4 regions of the Paenibacillus sp. Soil724D2 genome follow, and region 4 is predicted to be linked to each of the others. Evidence: riboswitches for the same ligand, from Rfam matches in the RefSeq annotation. Region 4 holds a riboswitch; each other region holds the start of a gene.

Region 1 (5,904 bases), on a different contig from region 4:
AATCAAATCGCTTACGTTCCACAAGAGGGATTCTTGTTTAGCACGACCATCCGGGATAACATCGCCTTTTATAAAAGAGAATCACCCTTAGAACAGGTTGAGCGTGCTGCCAAGAAAGCACAAATCCTCTCAAGTATTACGTCATTTCCTGAAAAGTTTGAGACGAAGCTAGGCGAGCGCGGTGTCACCTTATCGGGTGGGCAGCGTCAACGAACAAGCTTAGCCAGAGGGATCATTAAGGATTCTCCTTTGATGATTCTAGATGATAGTGTAAGCGCTGTTGACTCGGTGACGGAGAAGCACATCATCGATACGATCCGCAAGGAGCGATTGAACAAAACGACCATTTGGATCGCTCATCGAATCTCCGCGTTGAAGCATACGGATGAAATTATCGTTCTTCATGAAGGCAGGATTGTGCAGCGCGGCACGCACGAAGAGCTAATTGCGCAGGAAGGCTTGTATGCCGAGCTTCATGCGATACAAGAGGGAGGTAGCGACGATGCCCAAACGGAATAACAAAAGCAATGAGGAGCGGCAGAAGACGCGATCTTCCTTTCGTTCTTTATCCGCTTATGCCAAACCGCATAGGTTCACCTTTGCAGCTGTTTTATTTTGCGCGTTACTAGGGATAGCTGCAGATTTGTTTCAGCCGTATCTAGTTAAGATCGCGATTGATGATAATTTGATGATTGGGAAAAGTGACTATCGCTCACTGCTGCTCATCTGTTTGTTTTATGCAGGTCTATCGATCAGCAGTTTATTCTTCAGTTATCTGCAGAATAATTTATTGCAGTTTGCCGGCCAAAGCATTGTTGCCAAAATACGCAAGGATTTGTTCGAGCACATCTTTAAGCAGTCGATGTCTTACTATGACCGTACGCCAAGCGGCAGCCTAATTACGCATGTTTCCAGTGATACGGAAACGTTGAATCAGTTTTTTACGCAGGTTCTTCTTAGTCTGGTTCGCGATGGCATGACACTCGTATTCATCATCGTCCTGATGTATCATCTGGACCCGCAGCTAACGCTTTACAGCATGATAGTGATTCCCATCATTGTGCTCATAGCTATAAGCTTTCGCAGATATATGCGCAAAACCTATCAGCTTTCCAGGACGCAGCTGTCTCAAATGGTTGCTTTTGCCGCTGAGAATTTATCCGGGATGCATCTCATTCAAGCTTTTCATCAAGAAAAGGAACAGATGAATCGCTTCACTGATCGGAATCTAGGATATTTCCGTGCAAATTTGAGAGAAATTCGTACCAATGTTTTGTTCAATCGTTCCTTTGATATTTTAGGGAATTTATCGGTAGCTTTTATCACCTGGATTGGCGGTATTGCTGTGTTCGATAAAACGATTGAATTCGGAGTTTTGTATGCTTTCATTACGTATATACGGCAGTTTTTTCAACCGATTAATAACATTACACAGCAATGGAATACCCTTCAATCTACAACGGTGTCTGTCAATCGAATTTGGAATATATTCGCCATTCAACCGGAAGTAAAGGATAAGGAAGGCATGTTGTCACCCTCGTTGTCCGACGTGAAGGGGGACATTCATTTCAACCATGTGCATTTTGGTTATTTGAAGGATACAGCTGTCATTGAGGATTTAGAGCTTCATATTGAGCCCGGTGAAATGATCGGTATTGTGGGGACGACGGGCGCTGGGAAAAGCTCGTTGATTAGTTTGCTTTGCCGCTTTTATGATGTGCAGGAAGGGAGTATCCGCATTGACGGCACGGATCTGCGGGATATCCCGCAGGCTGATTTACACCGAATGGTTGGACTTGTACAGCAGGAACCGTACTTATACGCAGGCAGTATTTTGGACAATGTTCGGATGTTTGATGAAACTATAACGCGTGAGGAAGTTATTGAGGCATGCCGAATGGTTGGGGCAGACAATCTCATTTCACGAATGAAAGATGGTTATGAGACACGCATATCAGAGAGAGGAAGCGGGCTTTCCGCAGGAGAGAGACAACTGATCTCATTCGCGCGAATTATCGTATTCAAGCCGAAAGTACTGATTCTTGACGAAGCTACAGCGAATTTGGACTCCCAAACGGAGCAGTTGATTCAATCCGCGCTGCAGGTCGTAGCCGAGGGAAGAACGACACTTGTTATCGCACATCGCATCTCGACCATTATGCATGCTAACCGCATCATTGTGATGAGTCAGGGGAAAATTGTTGAAGAAGGGAACCATGCACAATTACTTGCGCTTCGTGGCTATTACGAGCAATTATATCTCCATTCACAGGGGAATATGGATGCTGCACAAACTATTTCATAACATGAATGCGCCGCAACTGAGGTTGTGAAAATAAGCTTTGTCGGACTCCTTGTTAGGAAGTCGTGACGAAGCTCATTTTACCGCATAAGTAAGAATAAGTTATAGGGTAACGATGGCCCCTTTCTTATCGGCGATAAAAGCTACATCTATACGCACTCGCTCACCTTTGAATGGTCTCAATAGTGGTTTTCTCAACTGATAAGATTTTATATGTTTTGGGTTTGGGGTGAGCGAAGCTTACCCCTTTTTTATTATTGTTTTGTTTTGGAGTAAGTGAAGCTTCCGCCCTGATTACCCCAGTAATAAGAAGGGGTGTTTTGTGTGCTGATATATGGGAGAACCGGGGAAATAGGAGGGTAAGTTGCATAACGTACAACATTTATCCTTGATTTGTTCTGTGAAGGCTGAAGATGTTGTATGTTGTACAACAATTCAGCCTATTTATAGGCATTTGGGCTGCTTTGGCAGGAATTGTTGTATTTTCTGCAACATTCGTGAGGAAAACGTGGATTTGCTTGCAAATTGTTGTATAATCTACAACAATTCACGATTGAGTAAGTGTGCATGGTTACACATATGCCTTGGGCGCAATCATATGTTGCGCGTCAACCATTAGGCCCTTTTTTTTATCTAGATTCCTAGATTCTCCACTTCATTTAACCAGAACGGTGTTATCACCGTCCATAAGTTGGATTAGCTTTATCGATATAAATAAGCCCTGTATCCTCGTATTTGCGTGTCATGACAAGATTTCTTTTATTACTGGAATAACTGTCTCGAAAAGAGACAATCGAACCTATTTTACCACGATCCAAGGGAAAATGTTAAAAAAGCAATATAGTTACAATATAATATCTTTACAAACAATACTGGAAAATTGTGTTGTTTTATTTATATTACTATACTATACTAATGTATAAAATTGTAAAGTTTTGTTGTCGATTATTGTCGAAGATGGGAATTTTCACCTACAACTTTATAACGGCAAACCTATTGAAAAATAGGGACGCAAAGCTAGAGGGACTACATCCGACAAGGATATGTCAGCCAGTTGCATTGTAGCAATTGGTGGAATAGGGCATTTATGCCTATGTTTCTCCTTTTTTTTGTGAACATTTTCGTCAAGCAATTCTATCGATAGGAGAGAAATGAATGAGAGAGAAAAGATTAACAAATGTACAGCAATTATTCCCCAGTGAGGATGGAAACCGACAAACGCGACAAATGGTTTTGCGGCTCATTGAACAACTAGTAACAGGAGTGGATGGTCTCAAAAACCCGGATGGCGTCAATCTCAAGGGCGAGAAAAACCGAACAGGGACTTTCTATAACAATCTAATTCGAGAAAGCTCCATTCCTAATGGCAGCGTCCCCCTAGAGGAAGTTAATACAGAGCTATTGAAATTGCTGCATGATCATCCTTATCATACGAAATATTTTTTAACGAATATTTTACCGATGGCAAGCATCCCGGGGATTATGGGCATGATCGCGGCATTTTTGGTTAATGGCAACAATTTATGGGATGTATACGGCCCAGCCGGAGCTGAAGCTGAAGTAAGAGTCATCAGCATGATGTCCAAATTAATAGGCTATGATGCGCTGAAAAGCGGCGGGTATACGACATGGGGCGGACAAGGAGCTGTATTCTCAGGTCTCCGGATAGCGATCGCTAAATTCGTTCCGGACGCATTGCAAAAAGGTGTTCCCGACAACTTGTATGCTTTTTGTTCCGAAGCCGCTCACTACAGCTTGTTTAAATCTATGGAGGCATCAGGCATAGGGAGCGATAGATTGATTAGAGTTCGCACGAATGCTGACAGCTCCATGGATGTGAATGATCTGAGAGTTAAAATGGAAGAAGTGATCGCACGAGGCGGAATTCCGATTTACATTGTAGCTACGACAGGAACGACGGATGCCATGGGGATTGACGATTTGGAGCAAATTTATGCTGTGTCTGACAAGGCAGCCGTTCATCATGGGTTGCTTAGACCTCATATTCATGCAGACTCTGCTTTAGGTGCGTTCTTTGCTTTCTTTAATGACTATGATTTCATCTCCAATCCACTCGAATTAAAGAAAGATGTCGCTCAGGCTTTAATTTCTATCCAAAGCAAGATGAGGCATTTGCATTTGGCCGACTCGCTTTGCTTCGATTTTCAAAAGCTGGGGCAAACCCCTTACCTGACAAGCTTATTTCTGGTCAAGGATGCCGCCGATTTAAGGCTCATGGATCTGCATCCGGATGAAACGCCCTATGTCGGACATCGGGGATACGGACAGTATCACACCGGTTATACGTTGGAGTGCTCGCGCATGGCTAGCTCCATCAGCATTTACAGTGCTCTGCTTGCATTCGGCGTTCAAGGGTATCAGCAATTGCTGGCTCAGTTCGTTGAGGTTAATCTTGCTTTCCGGGAAGCGCTTCGCCAAGAAATCCCTCATGCTGAAATCGTTAATAACGACAACCCTGGCATCATTACACTATTTCGTATATATCCGGAAGGCAGTCCGCATTTTCAAGAAGAAGTTTCAGGCAAGTGCACGCTTAAGGAAATTGAACGGAATAATAAATTTAACGAGCGTTTATTCGAAATGCTTGGGAATCATCGCGATCGTATATTTTTTGGCGATACCAAAAAGCATCTGCTTGTTCAAACGAAGGATGATTGTTCTGTTGCTCTTTACGCGACAAAGATTTTTGTCATCTCCCCTTATACGGAGACCAAACATGTACATGAAATTATTCAATATTTGAAGGAAACTGTAGCGCAAGTCTACGAGAAATATTCCGAAACATCGCTATTAAGCAGGAGGTAATTGAAGTGGCAAAGCATGCTCCAAATAAAATAATAAACTGGTTCAGAGGACAAATCGCGGTGAAGATGACGAGCAGTATCTTACTGCTGCTGTTATTCGTATGCGCAGCCTTCTCCGTCTCTTCCTATTTGGCCAGCAAAAGTTTAACAACGAAGCTTGAGGATCAATTTGTTCTAAGATTAACGACAAACATTGAAAATGTTTCAAAATATATGACTTCTATTCCCGAACATGCAGATGAAATTACAGGCAAAGATCAACCGGCTTATACCAAAATAAAACAGCAATTTGAACAATTTAAAAAGCAAGACTCTCTTGAGAATGTTTATGTCTTGCAGAAAGTTCAGAATAAAGATCAAATCGTCATTTTAACCGGAGTTGATGAAGATTTCGGCACCGAGTATCCCTTTACGCCTGAAATGAACAGCGCGATCAAAGAAAATAAATTAACGATCAGTGAGATTTACAAGGACGAATTTGGTATACATAAATCTGTCTTTGTTCCCCTCAAAAATGTTAAAGGCGAAAACGTCGGAATTCTCGGGATTGATTTAGATGCCTCAGTCGTTCCCAAAACGAAGCAAGAATTGTTATGGACAACCTTTACGATTACCTTAATCGTTATAGTCGTAGGCGGTCTGATAGCCTTCTTCATAAGTCGAAGTGTGACGAGACCGGTCATTCAGCTGATGCGTGTAACAGAAAAGGTTGCTGCCGGAGATTTATCTGCACAAGTCGCAATCCAGCGAGTAGATGAGATCGGTAAATTGGCAAAT
Region 2 (5,904 bases), on a different contig from region 4:
AATAGCTAATGCTATTGCCTTAAATTATTGCAAAGGAGGATATAGAATGTTTAATTATATAAATGGGAAAATAATTAGCTTTAAAGGTTCAATTCTTGGTTTTAAGGATTTAGATTTATTTGAATTTGAGACAATTGATGAAAAGGGACCATTTGCTTATTTAAAGAGCATAGAAGAAAAAAGTATCGGTTTTGTTGTAGCTAACCCATTTGCTTTTTTCCAGAACTATAGTTTTGAGTTGGATGAGAAAGATAAGACATGGCTGCAAATAAATACATACGAAGAAGTTCTTGCACTAGGGATTATAACTTTAAAGACACCATTTGAGAAATCAACAATGAACTTGGTAGCTCCGCTTGTTATAAACATTAATCATCTATCAGGTAGCCAAATTGTCCATGCACCTTCGAGAGACTTTAGTACCCAAACACCTTTATTCCCAAAATTTAACGAGAAAGAAATTGAGGGTGTAACATGTTAATTCTTACAAGAAAAAATGGTCAGTCTATTCTCATAGGCGAGAATATTGAAGTCTTTATCACATCAATAGAAGGTGATCAAGTAAAAATAGGGATCAATGCTCCTAACGATACCAGAATTTATCGTAAGGAAGTGTTCGAGGCTATTCAACAGAGTAATAGAGAAGCGCTTACAGAGCTTCCAAATATCGAAAATATGAGAAAAATGCTGAATTTAGAGGATGTTTAGATAAATAATTATATAATCAATATTGAAACGGTAAAAAAAATAGTGATAAAGAACTAAATTGCTATAAACTTTCTAATCGATTCAGCCGAAATAATATATGTAAGGTCAAAGACCTATACAATCCACATGGATGTGGAATACAAATTCAAGGAGGAATTACAAATGATTATCAATCACAATCTTAACGCAATGAACTCTCACCGCAACCTGACGTTTAACAATGCACAACAAGGTAAATCCAGTGAGAAATTGTCTTCCGGCTACCGCATCAATCGTGCGGCAGACGATGCAGCAGGTCTCTCGATTTCCGAACAAATGCGCTCGCAAATTAAAGGGATGAACCAAGGGATGCGTAACGCTCAAGACGGTATTTCCCTTGTACAAACGGCTGAGGGTGCGATGAACGAAGTTTCTGACATGCTGACGCGCATGAAAGAACTTGCTACTCAAGCGCAAAATAACACGTACAACGCGAACGACCGTACTGCAATGGATGCTGAATACACATCTTTGACTACAGCAATCGACTCCATTGCTGCAAACACGAAGTTCAACGGTATTACTCTTCTGGACGGTTCCGCTAGTGCAACCTTTACGATTCAAACGGGTGGTGGCGCTGCTGACCAAGTAGTAATGGATTTGTCGACTATTGATGTTACAACTGCAACTCTGGGTGTTGCTAGTGGTGTTGGTACAGCGGCAGCGGCTATTACAGCAAGTGGACAAGTTGATGCAGCAATCACTAAAGTTAACACTGCACGCTCCTCACTTGGTGCGTACCAAAATCAACTTGAGCACGTCTACAATAACGTTGGTATAAATGCGGAAAACCTACAAGCTGCTGAATCCCGTATTCGTGACACCGACATGGCTTCTGAAATGATGAGTTACACGAAATTCAATATCCTGCAACAAGCTTCCACTGCGATGTTGGCACAAGCTAATCAAGCACCACAAGGCGTACTGCAATTGCTCCGTTAATCAAAGAACAAAAAGAGGCCTTCAAATCGAAGGTCTCTTTTTTGTAGTGCAAGTTAGAATACGTAAACGCTATGATGATTTCACCCATGGAGTTCTTGTAATGATTTCTATTACTTGGGCGTGGTTTTATTTTTAATTTTACTAACTATAGAATTTTTTTATATAAAGCTAATAAATGAGCCTTCCTTGTACGATAAATATAGTAGACAATAAATTAATGAGGAGATGAACAGGATGGTTATGCGAATAACAGGTATGTCCTCCGGTATGGATATTGATGGCATGGTTAGTAAGCTAATGAAAGCAGAGAATATGCCGATCGATAATCTTAATAAGCAGAAAACAAAGAATGAGTGGCTGCAGGATTCGTACCGTGCAATAAACACAGCTATTTATCCATTAAGTGAACAGAGCAAGCAATTACAGTATAACTACAACTGGCCAACAGCATCAGGGACAGATGGTAGTGGAAATCCTGCCTTCACACAGGCAGATAAAGATGCTATTTACGCAAAAATAAGCAGTTTTATTTCGACTTATAACGACACAAGCGTTGCATTGAAATCCAAGTTAGATGAGACGGTAGAGCGAAGCTTTCAACCACTAACAAGCGACCAAAAGAAGGCAATGAATGATGATGATATAAAAAATTGGGAAGACAAAGCAAAAAAAGGTTCTCTTCGCGGAGACACGATAGTGTCTAAAGCATATTTGGATTTCCGTTCCGACGTGACTACAGAGGTGACTGGAATTACGTCGACATATAAATCGCTTGTTGATATTGGAGTCACAACGGGTGCTTATAACAAGTACGACACTTCAACCGCAGGCAAATTGTACATGGATTCAACTAAATTAAAAGCAGCTATTGATGCGGATCCACAAGCAGCAATTAATTTGTTCACGGCACACGGTACCGGTACAGATCGAGGTATCGCACAGCGGATCTATGAGGATGCTGGAAATACGATGTCGGAGATTTCGAAAAAGGCTGGTTCGGCAAATGGATCGTATACTAGCACTTATACGTCTCTGGGCAAGAAGGACTATGATCTCGCTCAAAAAATTTCAGATATGACAGAAAAGCTTAACAAGAAAGAAGACCATTTTTATAGAATGTTCAGTACCATGGAGACTGCAATTGCAAAAGGAAATTCCCAAATGAGCTGGTTACAAAGTCAAATGGGTTAATTATACTGCAATAATATTCCTAAAGTTTGTTATATGGAAGGAGGAAACCTATTGGAAATTCAATCCAAATTCCCCCAGGTTCAATTACCCGCTTTAACAAAGGATGTGTCTGAGCCGATTAAGGCAACCGGAGAATATATTGAAATCAAGGACAAGAGCAAATCACAAATATTAACGGTTGGGGAGAAGGCTTTACTTGATTCAATTGATAAGGCTAACAAAGCGCTTCAAGGCACCCCACATGAGTTTAAGTATAAAATACACCAATCAACAGGTGAAGTAATCGTACAAGTTTTAAATAAAGATACCCAAGAAATTGTTCGTGAGGTTCCGTCCGAAAGGTTTATCGAACTGGTGGAGAAACTTCAGGAGCTGTCTGTGGGTGCAATCATCGACGAGAAGAGGTGAAGACGCTCTATGCTTAACGTACAGAATCAGTATTTAAACACCCGTGTTCAGACGTCCTCCCCAGCAGAATTAACTTTGATGCTTTATAATGGTTGTATTCTCTTTATTAAACAGGGTATTACTTGTATGGAGAAACAAGATTTTGCAGGGAAACATACAAATTTTACAAAAGCACAGAATATAATTGAAGAGCTTCAATCCACACTAAAAATGGAATATGAAATTTCCCACAATTTAAACAGTTTATATACGTTTCTTCAAAGCAAGTTGTTCGAAGCTAATGTCAAGCTTAATTCCGAATCTGCTCAATATTGTGTCACGATGTTTACAGAATTGCGTGATACATGGAATGAGGCGTTGAAGAGCTTGAAAAATGCGGAGAAGGTGAAATAGGTATGAGACATTCGACTCCAATGGAGCACTTGTTAGAAAACCTGAGAGAAACAACAGGTCAAATTTCCCATTTAGATTTAAATGAAGAGGCAAACGAAAGTTTGCTTCTTTCTTTACAGAATGAACAGGTTGAACTGAGGCAAAAAATTGAAGAAACGTTGTTGGATGAAAGACGTTCTTTTACTGAACATGAGAGACAATACCTCAGAGCGTGTTTAGTGATGGAACAAAACAATATAGAGAGATTCAAAACGACCCAGCAGTCTCTGGTTGGACAACTTCAACGCATCAACTCTGGTAAAGTCTCACGAGAGCTATATCATTATGAAGAAGAGCAGAATGTTGGCTTTTTCATTGATAAAAATCGGTGATGGAAATAATTGTCGAAAAATAAGGTAAATGTTGTAAGAAGTACTAGAGATATACTTGTGAAAAAAAGAATAAGAAAATATAGTAAAATAGTACGTAGGAATTAGTTCCAAGGATATAGAAAATGAGAATAGAATGGCAAAACTATAGTGATATAGTGACGCAAAGCCATGGGTCTAATCGCTTAATTTAGACGATCAGGTCGCCAGGTTGCCCATTCGTTTGGTCATACAAACAATAGCAACCTGCTATTGTTTTTTGTTTGCATATTATCAAATATTATGGAGGAATAATCATGAGACGAATGAAGCAATGGTTAGTTTTGATGTTGACCTTTAGCATGATTTTTAGTGGATTGATGCTGAGAACTACGGAAGCGGCAGCAGCAGTAAATGATTATGTGAGTGTAACCAAAACTGTTTCCCCGACGATAATTACAACGGAGGATACAGCTGATGTTACATTGAATATCACGGGTACCCCGCCAGTCAATGTAGTTGTTCCGAACGATGTCGTACTTATCATCGACAAGTCGGGAAGTATGGCACCTGCCTACAATAACGGTGAAGATAAAATGACGAATGCAAAGAATGCTGCTAAAGGTTTCGTTGATTTGATGGATTTGACAAAGCACAGGGTGGCTGTTGTCGATTTTTCATCAACCAATATGATCAGTAGCATCCCCTTCACAACAGATAAAGACGTTGCCAAAAATTACATAAATGGAATTCAAGCAAATGGTGGGACAGCGACTGGCGATGCTATTCAAGCAGCCATAAACTTGCTGGTGGATCATCGCCCCGAAGCGCAGCCAGTCATCGTCATTATGACGGATGGGGAGGCCAATCAACCATCGAACGATCCATATGGGTATGCAAAACAAAAGGCGCAAGACGCGAAGGATGCAGGTATTATAACCTATACGATTGCACTGCTCAAACCGAGCGAGGATCCTGATACAAGCGGACCGAACATACTGCTTAAAGAAATGGCCACAACGGCAGCACATCATCACTTCGTGCTTGGTTCAACCGGATTAGCTGAAATATATGCAGCCATTGTCAAAGAAATTGGCTTGGCGAGCGCCTTTGATGTTACAGTAATGGACATTGTTGATCCGAATTTTGAAATTGTTCCGGGATCAGCTGACAATAACATCCCTAAACCGACCATAAATGGGAATACGCTAATTTGGGACTTTAATGAATTAAAGGATAGCACCCTTTCATTTACGTATAAAATCCGTCCGGTAAGTAAAACAAAAACGGGTACTTTCCCAGTCTCAACAGCGAGTTCGGTTATAACTTATAAGGACTATGCAGGTGCAAGCCGATCGAAGTCCATTTCGAGTGTTAGTGTGAAGGTAAAGCTTCCAGCTCCGGAAATCACGTCGTTGGACAAACATATTGGTCATCCAAATGGCGGAGAAACGGTGGTCATTAACGGCAATCACTTTGTAAGCGGGGCAACCGTCCTTTTCGGAACGATGCCGGCGACTAATGTAGTATATGTAAGTGACACACAATTGACGGTAACTGCTCCCGCCGGAGCCCAAGGTGTTGTCAATGTTACCGTATCTAATCCGGATGTTCAACAAGCGTCAGCCCCTTACCAATACAAAGCTGACCCGATTGTTACAAACATAGAGCCGAATAACGGGCCTATTGATGGTGGTACTCTGGTGTTCGTATCAGGTAACTATTTTATGAAAGGAGTCACTGCACAATTTGGTGATCTTCCTGCATCGGTAGTCTATGTTAATCCATCTTATATAAAAGTAACTTCTCCGATGGTAACAACGCCTGGTCCAGTTGATATTACCTTTACAAATCCAGATGAAACAAATGTTGTTGT
Region 3 (5,904 bases), on a different contig from region 4:
GGGCTGCGGGAATTGAGTCCAAATGCAAGCAAGCCGCTTTGGTAGATTTTTAAGGCTGGGGTACGTCAATCTTATATTTACCCTGGAAGATTACTTTACCATCCTTATCGTATGTAGTTCCTTGGCCATGACGTGTCATGTAAGTTTTGGAATATTCGCCAACATAACGTTCGCCATTTTTGTAATAGATCGTCCCGAAATAGGTTCCATTTTCTTTAAGCGCGAGTTCTATCCACGATTTTCCATCTTCGTAATAGTAGGTGCCGTTGCTCGTACCTCCTTTCACGAAATTTCCTTCGTAATATTTGGCACCTGATGAATAATATTGAGTTCCCTTCCCGTTAAGCATTCCGTCAGCATATTGTCCCTCTTCATAGAGATAAACCTTGTCTTCAGATTTTTCATAAGTCTTACCGTATCCATTAGGGATGTTCTTAACCCAATTGCCTTCGTATCGAAGAATTCCATTTATAAAATACTTGCCATAACCGTCATACAAATTGTCTTTAAACTCGCCATCGTAGACAAGCTTATCTACGATGTAAAACTTACCTTTCCCTTGAAAAACCCCTAATTTAGTTTCACCTTCGTAAGCTACGAAACTACTATCGTCAATATTGATAACATAGCCTGTCTGACGACCGTCCTCGAACTTCTGCGCAATCGCAATTTCACCTGTTCGGTCGCGACCGTATTGGTTACCTGAAAAATAGATGACGCCTGGTCCAACGACTTCATTATCATGGAACACGGCATCGTACCAAACTGAGCCATTATCGCGGTATAGCTTTCCTTTGCCGTTCATTTGGCCATTCTTGACTTGACCTTCATATAGAAGTGCGCCGTTGTCACCGTACAGCTTTCCTTCAGTTGCAGGATCGTAGATATAAACGGATTTCAGATTAGCATCCCACAGCACCTTGCGCCCCGTTGCTTCGCCAACAAAGCGCAGCGGTACGAAGGTGTAACCCTGATTTAGAAAAGGAGCGGTAGGCATTGAGGTAGTACTGCCATTCACGTTCGCTTCATCCTGTCCTAATATGAGGGAGAGCGACTTACCCTGACTCGTTCCTGTTACACTTTGTTTGGAGTCGTTCCATTCAATGTCTAAACCCAGTTTTTCGAAAATAGGTCTAAATTCAACCGTCGTTGATCCATCCTTCAGTACAGGGGACTGATGGAAGACCACTTCTTCTCCGTCCAAGAAAACACGAATCGGTTTATCTGCATTTAATAGTTCAATTCGCTTCTGTATCCAATAATCACGAACAAACTCATTCGGAACATCGAAGTAAAGCACAGCATAAACACCTGACTGAGAAATGTCCGTAAATAACCGTGTGTTATTCTCCTCTAGCAGAGCGCCCATGTAAGTCCACAAGCCGGAATCTAGTCGATATATCCCCAGTTTGTTCAGACCTCCTGCAGGAACTCTTTCCTTCATATAGGTCATCGAGAGCTTCAAGACGTCATCCCTCGACTCATAGGACACAGCCCACGGGTAGCTGACCATTTTTTGGCCAGGCTTAAGTGCTTTGGTAAGCGCTAAATCTTTATCATCCTTGAAGTCAATTGTGACAGCTTCATAAAAATCAGATTCCGGGTCTTTCGGTGAGTATACGGTTACGCTATCGTCCTGTGTAGACAGTTTTTTAATATTACCCAATTTCCCAATACTTCCCCTGATACCAGTAGGAACACTATAGAAATAAGGAACAGCCGAAACGAGCGTGTCTTCTACCTGACCTTCACCTGTCTTTTCGAGCCGGCGAAGTTGGATGGTTTCGTCCTTCATTCTCAATACAAGCTGGTCGTTATAGATGCCAATGAGGACTTCATTGTCTCCAACAATGCCAGTTTGTCTTGAAGAAAGATCGGCAGCGACAATATGGTTAGCTCCATTTTTGAACTCCGGCCATGCCGCTATACTAGTACCAATGGATACTTGCGAGAAAATATCTCCTAATTCCTTGAAGGTGCTTAGAACCTTTGGTACGGTGTCGATATCCTCGACATTCAGCATCCTTGTCTCATAATCTGGCTTGGAAGTAAATGCATGCATCCAGATAACGTTTTTGCCGTCAAATGCAAATTTCTTATCATTCCTGATATAACCTTCTGTTGGCTTGTACAATGTCCTGGACAATCCATCCATTGCGTTATAGCGTTCTAAGCTCCCCTTATCGCTAATATAGACGACAATACCATTTTCAATTAGAGCCCTTCTGCCTTTTCCGATTTCTGAGGTTACTTTTGTTTCTAAGTTATAAACCCTGAGTATCCCTTCAATCGGTTTGTAGAAAACAACATATTTCCCATCAGTGGCAAATTGATCATAGGAATACGGAGAGATTTCAGTCTTGGTTACTTCACCGGTTAGAAGATTGACAAGCATAACATGCTTTTGGTCCTCCAAATAGACGGCATAGCCTCCTCCTGCAGATAAGTATTGCTTATACTTCTTGGTGTCAGTAAGTTGCTTCAACTCTCCGGTCTCTAAATTGCGGCTGAACACCTGCCACCAACCAGGATTATCTTTGCCTAAGTACACCATCTGATTGCCTGTGATCTTCGCTTCAGACTCAGGTAGCGTGTACTCGGTAAGCTTGTCCGTTGAGGTGAATAACTCCGCGAAGGCGCTTTTTGGCAGCAAGCCTAACGATCCTGCGCCAATGACAACCATCAAGATAAGCACCCATAATTTCATTCTTATAAACCCCACATGCCCTCGCTCCTTCTCAATCTCCATGTTAGATAACACAAAAAAACCAAGCTCAATAGAGCAACCCGGCTATCATCCCATGAGATATGACTCATGGCTTAGACCCGTGGCTTTGCGTCTCCACCTTTCGATGGATTTGCCTTTGTTCATTATTGCTTGGTTATTAGGTATTTTTACTCATTCGTACTAGTTAATTAGAACCAACTGTTTTCCATATTAATCCACGTTTTTTCAAATTTCAACACTTTTCTACAAAAAAGAGGAAATACATGCACAAAGTGTGTGATATCACACAAAAAAGGCCAACCGGATGTCCCGGTTGACCTTTGCCCTGATAAATTTCTGACTTAAATATTCTCTCTATCTAGCAAATAGACTTTCACATTCTTCTTTACACCGAATTCTTGAGCGTCACTCAAATCATTCATAAATACATCAATTCTCGAACCGCGAATAGCCGAACCTATATCCTCCGCTTTACGAATCCCGATGCCGTCAATGAACACCGTAGAACCTAAAGGGATTACTGCAGGATCCACGGCGATCGTGCGTCCTTCTTTGGCTTTAAGACCACTAAATGTGATGCCATACATGGGATGGGATGCCTTTTTACCTGTTGATTCAACGCCAGCCGTATAAGCTGTAAGGGTTGTGTTCAACACTTTTTTGATAATTTTCTTTTGACCATTTGGTAAACCAATCTCGGATTCACTCTTCGGAATCGTTAAACTTTGACCTATCGTTAGCTGGTTCGGATTTGGAATATTGTTTGAATTGATAAGGTCATCTACGGATACGCCAAAATCACGTGCAATTTTGAACAGCGTATCTCCGCGGTCCACTTGGTATTGCGTCCTTGGCTGAACAAGCTCAGCTTGAGCGGCTTCTTCCACAGGAGCTGCATTTCTTGCCATACTATACGTAGGAGGTAATTCCCCCCCATCTTCACTTTCAGGGTACGAATAGGCGGGTTGCACCTGCCACAAACAAAGCAGCAACGGAAGCGTCAAAGTAACATAAAGAATTTTACGAAACATAGTATCTCCTCCTCTTAAAAAATAATAGAGTTATAGCTACTAGATTCGTCCAATTCTATGATTTATATACGTCTCGTATATATTTTTTTCAATTTGATAGACATAATGGACAATTCTTATGAAATCTTATAAACCTAGTAAAAACGGTCTATTGATTTACTATATCACCATTTTCAACGGTAATATTCGTATTCAAAGAGTTGAAGGCGGAGGACAGATCAACAAACATGTGGGGACCAACGCAAACCAAGGCGGACAGAGCGCTAAAAAAAACAAACCATAAAGAAATAAGAATGCTCAGTAGTATACAAAACAAATCTTGGCTTAAACTAACAAACGTGAAAGTAGGAGACTGCCGGTGTGGCAGTCTTTCTTGCTTTTCAACATACAGTAGTTCACAAATATTCCTTGACAGGAATATTCCATCTGGAGTATATTATGTCTATGAATAAGACTTTCAGTGCTCTTGCCGAGCCAAACCGCTTGCACATTGTCGAGCTCTTGCGTGACGGTCCCCTTACCGTCGGGGAAATAGCGGATCGGCTTGAGCTCCAGCAGCCGCAAGTATCCAAGCATCTCCGTGTGCTTAGTGATGCAGAACTTGTCGAGGTACAACCGTCTGCGAATAAAAGAATCTATAAGCTGCAGTTTCAGTCGCTCAAGGAGCTAGATGGATGGCTAGACTCTTTCCGCCGCATGTGGGAAGAGAGATTTGATCGCTTGGACGATTATTTGCAGCAAATGTTAGAGAAGGAAAAGAAAAAACAATTTGATTTGGAGGATTAGACATGACTCAAGAAAAAGCAGGGAACAACTACAATGCCACCGTAGACGGAGGCGAATTGGTTCTTACTCGCACCTTTAATGCACCACGTGAACTCGTCTTCAAAACGTGGACTGAGGCTGAACATTTAGCTCGCTGGTGGGGACCAACAGGCTTCGAATTAAGCGTACACACCTTAGATCTACGCCCAGGTGGCATCTTCCACTACAGTATGAAATCAGCTGAAGGCTTTGAAATGTGGGGTAAGTTTGTCTACCATGAAATTAACTCACCTGAGAAACTCGTCTTCGTGAATTCTTTCTCCGATGCAGAGGCTAACATTATCCGCGCACCTTTTAGCGAAAGCTTTCCGCTGGAAATAATGAATAAGTTATCTTTTACTGAAAATGAAGGAAAAACTACACTGATCATGCGTGGCGGCCCTTTCAATGCTACTGAAGAAGAACTTAAGTTCTTTGAGGGCATGTTTGATTCCATGAAACAAGGCTTTGGCGGCACGTTCGATCAGCTCGATGCCTACTTAGCCAAAGTCGTATAAGCGTTTTTGCCGGCTTAAAAGATGTTTTTGCGCCACTCTAGCAGCACTTGCCGATCCGGGCATGCCGCTAAGGTGGCGTTTTTTTCTTGAGGCGTATGCAAGATTGATTACTCTATATTTTACAGAAAAATAACGGCTTTTCTCTGCCCGGTTCTCGCTGCGGCGACCGCATAGTGACCGCTTTATGGATTAGGCCGGCAAGCCGAAGCTCGGCTGGAGATGGTCAGGTAACACGCATACATGGGTCGGTTCCGCCTTATTCGGATCTCGAGCGGTAAACTAACAAAATAAGCCTACTGCAGCTGCAGTAGGCTTATCCTTAGTTCTAAACAGTCGCTCTACGAAGCAATCCATAAGCTGCCATCAAGTACACGACAACCAAAGGCACCATCCACCAGAACAGATCCATATATTGATGGATGATCCAATCCAAGAGACCTCCCCACAACCCAAAGTGCGTGAAGGTATAGGAAACTACGGTACCAATCAAAAGCAGGGATGCAAAAAAGATATACATCGAAGCGCCGCCGAAACGACGGTGTAAACTAGATATCGCGAACCCGAGGAAATACATATGAAGAAGTACGATGAGATAAATACCCCACGTGCCTATCAGTGAAAGATCGTTTAGAAATTGAACATTAAAAAGGTGCAATCGAACCCCCCAGCCATGGGTCGCCTCTTCAATCACCGACAGGATGGCAAGTACCAGGGCTGAGCAAGCATTGACAATAATAGCTGTCACAGCCGTTCCAAAGAAGTAATCCTTCCTCCGAATACTCAGCCCCAAGGCAAATGGGAAGGTTTCTTTAATAGTGACCGT
Region 4 (5,904 bases):
CTTGATGCTTAGAAGGCGTACTTTGTACGAACCTTTGAGATAGAAGTGCGCTCAAAACGCCAAGTACACCCAGCACAATAAATCCCTGGTTTAGAGAGAACCAATCGCCGATTATACCCATTAGAACGGGTCCAACGAACATGCCCAGTCCATAAATAGCTTGGAAAAACCCCATTGCCGTCGCCCGTTTATCCGCAGGCATATGCTTAATACTCATCCCCATCAGTAAGGTAAAAGAAAGACCGCGACCAAAGCCGGCAAAAGCCTGAGTAACCATCAGCACCCAAAGGTGATGCGTAAAAGGAATCGTAAATGTAAATATCCCCATAAGAATAAAGCCCCACACAACCATGCGCTTCTCCCCGTACCGGACAGCCCATCGCCGCCCGCCAAATAAGGAAGCTAGCGCTACCGGTACGTTGGCAAATAATGAAAGCATCGATAAGGAGAATTTATCAGCTCCAAGCTGAGTTGCATAAACAGGCGTAAATCCGAAAACAGTTGCGAATATGAGGACTTGCGACAAGATAGCGAGCAAGGAAACGAATAGCAGCGTACGGTCCGTCGCAACGTCACCGATACCGCGCATCGTAATTTTAGGCGCATCGAGCTCAACTTTTTCTACTAGGAAAAGCGATCCAATCATCCCCAGCAAGCCAAGCACAGCTCCCAAAATGAAAACGGCCTCCCAGCCGAAGGAATCTGCCGCCCATCCTGCACCGAGAATACCGAAAACCTGCCCAAGTGAATTGAAGAAGGAGATCGTTCCGATCGCTTTAGTTGACTCTTCATGCTTATAGTAACTCGTAAATAATACGGTAAAATCAACCCAGGTTGCCGCGGCTGCTCCTGCCAGTGCTCGGAGAATAAGGATCCATGTGAAGTCATGAGTGATCCATAGGCCTAAACCTGTTATAGCCGTGAATAGCAGGCCAAAGGTAATAAATAGCCTTCTCTTATGGAACCTGTCTGACATGATACCTACGGGAATTCGCAGCAGCATTTGGGAGATCCCGTACATGCCGACAATCCATCCGGCTAACTGGTGGTTCCCGCCAAGGAACTCTACGTAAGGCGCCATAATGGGAACGCTCGTATACATCGACATCCAGAACAGCAGTGTGACGATACAGAAGAGCGGAATGCGATAGGAGGATGAAGCTTTGATGCTTGTCATCGAAGTGGGAGCTCCTTTCGGAATAGGTTCTTGGACTGGAATGAAGACTAATAAATCTATCGTTTATTATAGAACATCGATTGCAGCAAGGCTATGACTGGATGTTTGCAAAATAAGACAAAGAGCGGAGATCGGCAATCATTGCCCAGAACAATAGAGCCAATTTATAGGCAGTGTAATTCTGAAATAATAAACGCCAGGTCAGCGGCTAATAACCGTTACCTGGCGTTTTCTTTGATTTTTTGAAAGTATACGCGCCCGAGATGATTCGAACATCCGGCCTACAGTTTAGGAAACTGTTGCTCTATCCTGCTGAGCTACGGGCGCATGGCAAGAATTATGATAGCACGAAGGCTTTCGTGGCGCAACCTTTGTGTATCTTCGCATATTTAGCCTATGTCTGGATCCTGATACCAGAAAAAATACCGATACATTTTAACGGTCAAGGGAAAGAGGACGGTTGGGGAAACAAATTCAGTCTTATTCTGCTGCCAGTGATAACCGTGACCCTATATATAGGTTTAACTGTCTTAAGCAAATATCCCCATACGTTTAATTATCCCTGCAAAATTACGAATGAAAATGCTACCTGGCAATATGGTAATGCACGCTTATTCATGAACTGTTTAAAGATGCTGATCGTTGTGTTTTTTGGGTATGTCGAATGGACCCTTATCCAAATTGCAAGGGGAAATAGTGTTGCTTTAAATATGTGGATATTTAGCCTTGTATTGCTTCTAATTCTGGGTACGGTTATTTTCTTTTTCATCCGATCCATTAAACTGAAGTAATGCATAATTTGATCAAAGGAAGAGGTTGCCGAAGTGAAGGTTTATATTGGTTTTCTGCGTGGTATTAACGTAGGAGGAAAGAACAAAATCAAAATGGCGGATTTGAAAAAGACACTTGAAGCGGCGGGACTTGCTAAGGTGCAAACGTATTTGCAGACCGGAAATGTCTTGTTCATGTCCGAGGAGGCGGTAGAACCGCTGCGCCAGCGTATAGAGCAGGAGATTAGCAAAGCCGTAGGCGTTTCACCTACCGTCATTTTGCGTACAATAGAGGAGCTGGCGCAGATTCTTGCGACTTGTCCATATGAGGTGGATGCTTTATTAGAAGGCGAAACGATACAAATTTCTGTGCTATCGGAAGATCCTCCGCAGCAAACCTCCGACCTCTTGTCCAAAGGAATAAGTGATGCGGACGAATTCCAGATCAAGGGGCGTGAAATTTATTTTCTATTTCGTCAAAGTGTTCTGGATTCGAAACTTGCGGGCAATATCCAGAAGCTTGGGGACACTGCAACAACACGAAATTGGAATACGATGAATAAACTAGCTGAGTTGGCAGCGGCTATGAAGAATTAGATGCAGGAACTTCTAAGCTTTACCGCGTAATTTACGGAAAAATTGGGTCAGCATCGTTGAACACTCTTCTTGCAAGACGCCGCTAACGACATCGACACGGTGATTGAACCGGTCCTCCTGCAGCAAATTCATGAGCGTTCCGGCGCAGCCAGCCTTCGGATCAATGGTGCCGTAGATGACCTGCGGAATCCGCGATTGCACAATCGCACCCGCACACATCGGGCAAGGCTCAAGGGTGACATAGAGCTGGCAATCCAAAAGCCGCCAGGCTTGCAGATGCTCGCTCGCTTGTTTGATGGCGATCATTTCGGCATGAGCGAGAGGATCTAGGGTTGTTTCACGCAAATTGTAGCCGCGGCCAATGATTTGACCTTGATGGACAACGACCGCTCCAATCGGTACTTCACGGATGGCTTCGGCTTTAAGAGCCTCTTGAATGGCTTCTTTCATCCAGGGGATATGTTCATCCACAGGGGGACACCTCGCTAATATATTTTTATCCACATGTGCATAACAATCGAACATTCATTCCGTTGTTAACAACCTGTGGATAGGTTTGTGGATAACTTGAAAAGCTGTGGATATTTAATCTTTCTAACATTACATACAACAAAATGATCAGCTATGCAAGGAATTTTGTTGATAATAGCAACTGTGCTAGGTATAATGATAGATATTAGTAGGTCTTTTAGACCATATAGTACGTGATAGCTAAAAATGAATAGCAAGGTTCGACAAAGGCAAACTTGTTGAAAAGCAAGGACGCAAAGCTGAGGGTCTACGGTTCCATTGGAACTATGGCAGCCTGGTTACCGAAAATCGATGCTTTTTTTGATTGAGGTAATAGGCTGCTCCTACATGAGGGGCGGTCTATTTTTATATAGGGAATAACTTGAGTAAGGAAGAGGTGCTGATTATAATGGCCAACGGGTATAACGTCATGAAATATTACGGAAGTAAGGAGGGGTATGACGCTGATGTGCTAATCGATAGCAAGGCTGTGTTGGGAAAGGACGATTTCGTAGCCACTGGCGTACTAACCTATGCTCTCGGAGACATCATTGAGGTGGAATTGCCGGAATACGATGTCTTTCAACTTGGTGATAAAGCGAAAATGACGGTTTATACCAAATCCGGCTTGTTTGTGATGAATACAACCGTTGTTGCCAAAGAATTCGGCTCCGTCATTGTCATTAATCCACCTGATAATCGGAAGAAATTCGCAGAAAAACGGGAATTTCCACGTGTGGATGTGAAACATACAGGTCTCTTATTCGGACTTCAGGATATGAATAAAAGAAATAAACATCAATTTGAAAACCCGCTTGGTATCTCAATCAAAAATATATCCATCAACGGCTTAGGATTTACCATTAATGATAATTCTATGATTGATAAGATCGTTCAAAAGCATTCCCAACTTGAAGTCGAGCTGGATTTGGGCTTTACGATGCCTTGTTCGATGGAAATTGTAAGAAAAGAAAAGGTTGAAAATGGTTTTTATTACGGGGCTAGTTATATCGACATTCCGCAGGAAAAAACCAATGCTTTAAGGGGTTTTATCCTTACGAATCAGATCGAAACTTACTTCGTACAGAAGCGGGAAGCGCAATTTAAAAAAGCGACGGAAAAAAAGTCTGCGGCGAATCGATAGCCTTCAGGCTTTTTTTTGCGTTCCAAGTGCTATATAATAAGAAGGATGATTTTCGAAAATTAAGGAGTTGTAACTACAATGGCTTTGAAAGCAGGTATCGTCGGTCTACCGAACGTAGGAAAATCGACATTGTTTAATGCAATTACACAGGCGGGGGCAGAATCTGCGAATTATCCGTTTTGTACGATCGATCCGAATGTTGGGGTAGTTGAAGTACCAGACGAGAGATTGCAGAAGCTGGTAGAGATTGTTGTGCCTAAGAGCATTGTCCCGACAGCCTTTGAATTCGTTGATATTGCGGGTTTGGTAAAAGGTGCGAGCAAAGGCGAAGGGCTTGGAAATAAATTTTTGGCACACATTCGTGAAGTGGATGCCATTGTGCATGTTGTTCGTTGTTTTGAAGATGATAATATTACCCACGTTTCCGGTAAAGTGGATCCAATCGGCGATATCGAAACGATTAATCTTGAATTAATTTTGGCCGATATTGAGTCGGTTGAGAAGAAGATCGAGCGTTCGCGCAAAAACCTCAAAGGCGGCGACAAGAAAGTTGTTGCTGAAGTGGAGTGTTTAGAGCGTATTAAAGAAGCGCTTTATGCAGATAAACCGGCACGCAGTCTGGATCTTAGCGAAGATGAGAAGCTTCTCGTGCGCGACCTTCATTTATTGACCATGAAACCCGTGCTTTATGCGGCAAACGTGAGTGAAGATGAAGTAGCAACAGCAGATGAAAATCCTTTTGTGAAAATTGTAAAAGAATTTGCTGAGAGCGAAAACAACGAAGTGGTGTCGATCAGTGCGAAGGTTGAATCCGAAATCGCCGAGCTGGAAGACGAAGAAAAAGCGATGTTCCTCGAAGAGTTGGGACTTCAAGAGTCCGGCTTGAATAGATTGATTAAAGCAGCTTATAGAAAACTTGGCTTGTACACGTATTTCACAGCTGGGGTTCAAGAAGTAAGAGCATGGACAATCCGCAAGGGAACAAAAGCTCCTCAAGCGGCTGGTGTTATTCATACCGATTTCGAACGTGGTTTTATTCGTGCTGAAGTCGTTTCTTATAATGATTTGGCAGCTGCAGGGTCGATGAATGGTGCGAAAGAAAAAGGCCAAGTGCGTCTCGAAGGTAAAGAGTACGTGGTGAATGACGGGGACGTCATGCATTTCAGATTTAATGTGTAATTAATAAAAAAAGTAAAGAAAGGAGTGATCCGATATGTTGGATCGACTTCAGTCCATTGTGGACCGCTATGATAAATTAAGCGAACTGCTGTGTGACCCGGATGTTACGAGTGATACAAAGAAACTTAGAGAGTATTCTAAAGAGCAATCTGATCTTCAAGAAGCTTATGATGCTTATAACGAATATAAAAGTGTGAGCGAACAGCTGGCCGATGCCAAAGTGATGCAGAACGAAAAGCTGGACGATGAAATGCGTGAAATGGTCAAAATGGAGATCGATGAGCTTAGCGAGCAAGCTGCCAAGTTGGAAGAACAACTTAGAATGCTCATGATGCCTAAAGACCCTAATGATGATAAGAACGTAATCGTCGAAATTCGCGGTGCGGCAGGCGGCGACGAAGCTGCTTTGTTCGCAGGCGATTTGTATCGCATGTATACGCGCTATGCGGACGCACAAGGATGGAGAACGGAGATTCTCGATGCTTCTGTGAACGATTTGGGCGGTTTTAAAGAGATTATTTTCATGA

The links. A riboswitch is a leader RNA that binds a small molecule or an ion and turns the genes downstream of it on or off. The one in region 4 is predicted to bind cyclic di-GMP.
Region 1: it holds a riboswitch for cyclic di-GMP, as region 4 does, so the genes downstream of both, ASG85_RS30420 (pyridoxal phosphate-dependent decarboxylase family protein) here and ASG85_RS23775 (PilZ domain-containing protein) in region 4, are expected to answer to the same signal.
Region 2: it holds a riboswitch for cyclic di-GMP, as region 4 does, so the genes downstream of both, ASG85_RS26410 (IPT/TIG domain-containing protein) here and ASG85_RS23775 (PilZ domain-containing protein) in region 4, are expected to answer to the same signal.
Region 3: it holds a riboswitch for cyclic di-GMP, as region 4 does, so the genes downstream of both, ASG85_RS15975 (stalk domain-containing protein) here and ASG85_RS23775 (PilZ domain-containing protein) in region 4, are expected to answer to the same signal.

Annotation. Positions count from the first base shown of each region.
Region 1 is NZ_LMRY01000056.1:16,881-22,784, reverse strand. Features, by position in the region: gene ASG85_RS30430 (ABC transporter ATP-binding protein) at 1-519, shown strand, start outside; gene ASG85_RS30425 (ABC transporter ATP-binding protein) at 503-2,305, shown strand; cyclic di-GMP riboswitch class I at 3,279-3,364, shown strand; gene ASG85_RS30420 (pyridoxal phosphate-dependent decarboxylase family protein) at 3,458-5,128, shown strand; gene ASG85_RS30415 (methyl-accepting chemotaxis protein) at 5,134-5,904, shown strand, end outside.
Region 2 is NZ_LMRY01000040.1:543-6,446, reverse strand. Features, by position in the region: gene fliW (flagellar assembly protein FliW) at 47-481, shown strand; gene csrA (carbon storage regulator CsrA) at 475-708, shown strand; gene ASG85_RS26435 (flagellin) at 871-1,689, shown strand; gene fliD (flagellar filament capping protein FliD) at 1,924-2,880, shown strand; gene ASG85_RS26425 (flagellar protein FlaG) at 2,932-3,288, shown strand; gene fliS (flagellar export chaperone FliS) at 3,298-3,681, shown strand; gene ASG85_RS26415 (hypothetical protein) at 3,684-4,052, shown strand; cyclic di-GMP riboswitch class I at 4,178-4,268, shown strand; partial or broken gene ASG85_RS26410 (IPT/TIG domain-containing protein) at 4,346-5,904, shown strand, end outside.
Region 3 is NZ_LMRY01000015.1:2,095-7,998, reverse strand. Features, by position in the region: gene ASG85_RS15975 (stalk domain-containing protein) at 50-2,707, opposite strand; cyclic di-GMP riboswitch class I at 2,779-2,873, opposite strand; gene ASG85_RS15970 (3D domain-containing protein) at 3,070-3,759, opposite strand; gene ASG85_RS15965 (ArsR/SmtB family transcription factor) at 4,204-4,545, shown strand; gene ASG85_RS15960 (SRPBCC family protein) at 4,548-5,081, shown strand; partial or broken gene ASG85_RS39890 (hypothetical protein) at 5,314-5,364, shown strand; gene ASG85_RS15955 (hypothetical protein) at 5,407-5,904, opposite strand, start outside.
Region 4 is NZ_LMRY01000031.1:58,599-64,502, reverse strand. Features, by position in the region: gene ASG85_RS23800 (MFS transporter) at 1-1,177, opposite strand, end outside; tRNA gene ASG85_RS23795 (tRNA-Arg) at 1,431-1,504, opposite strand; gene ASG85_RS23790 (DUF1648 domain-containing protein) at 1,537-1,968, shown strand; gene ASG85_RS23785 (DUF1697 domain-containing protein) at 2,002-2,544, shown strand; gene tadA (tRNA adenosine(34) deaminase TadA) at 2,557-2,994, opposite strand; cyclic di-GMP riboswitch class I at 3,274-3,361, shown strand; gene ASG85_RS23775 (PilZ domain-containing protein) at 3,464-4,198, shown strand; gene ychF (redox-regulated ATPase YchF) at 4,277-5,377, shown strand; gene prfA (peptide chain release factor 1) at 5,412-5,904, shown strand, end outside.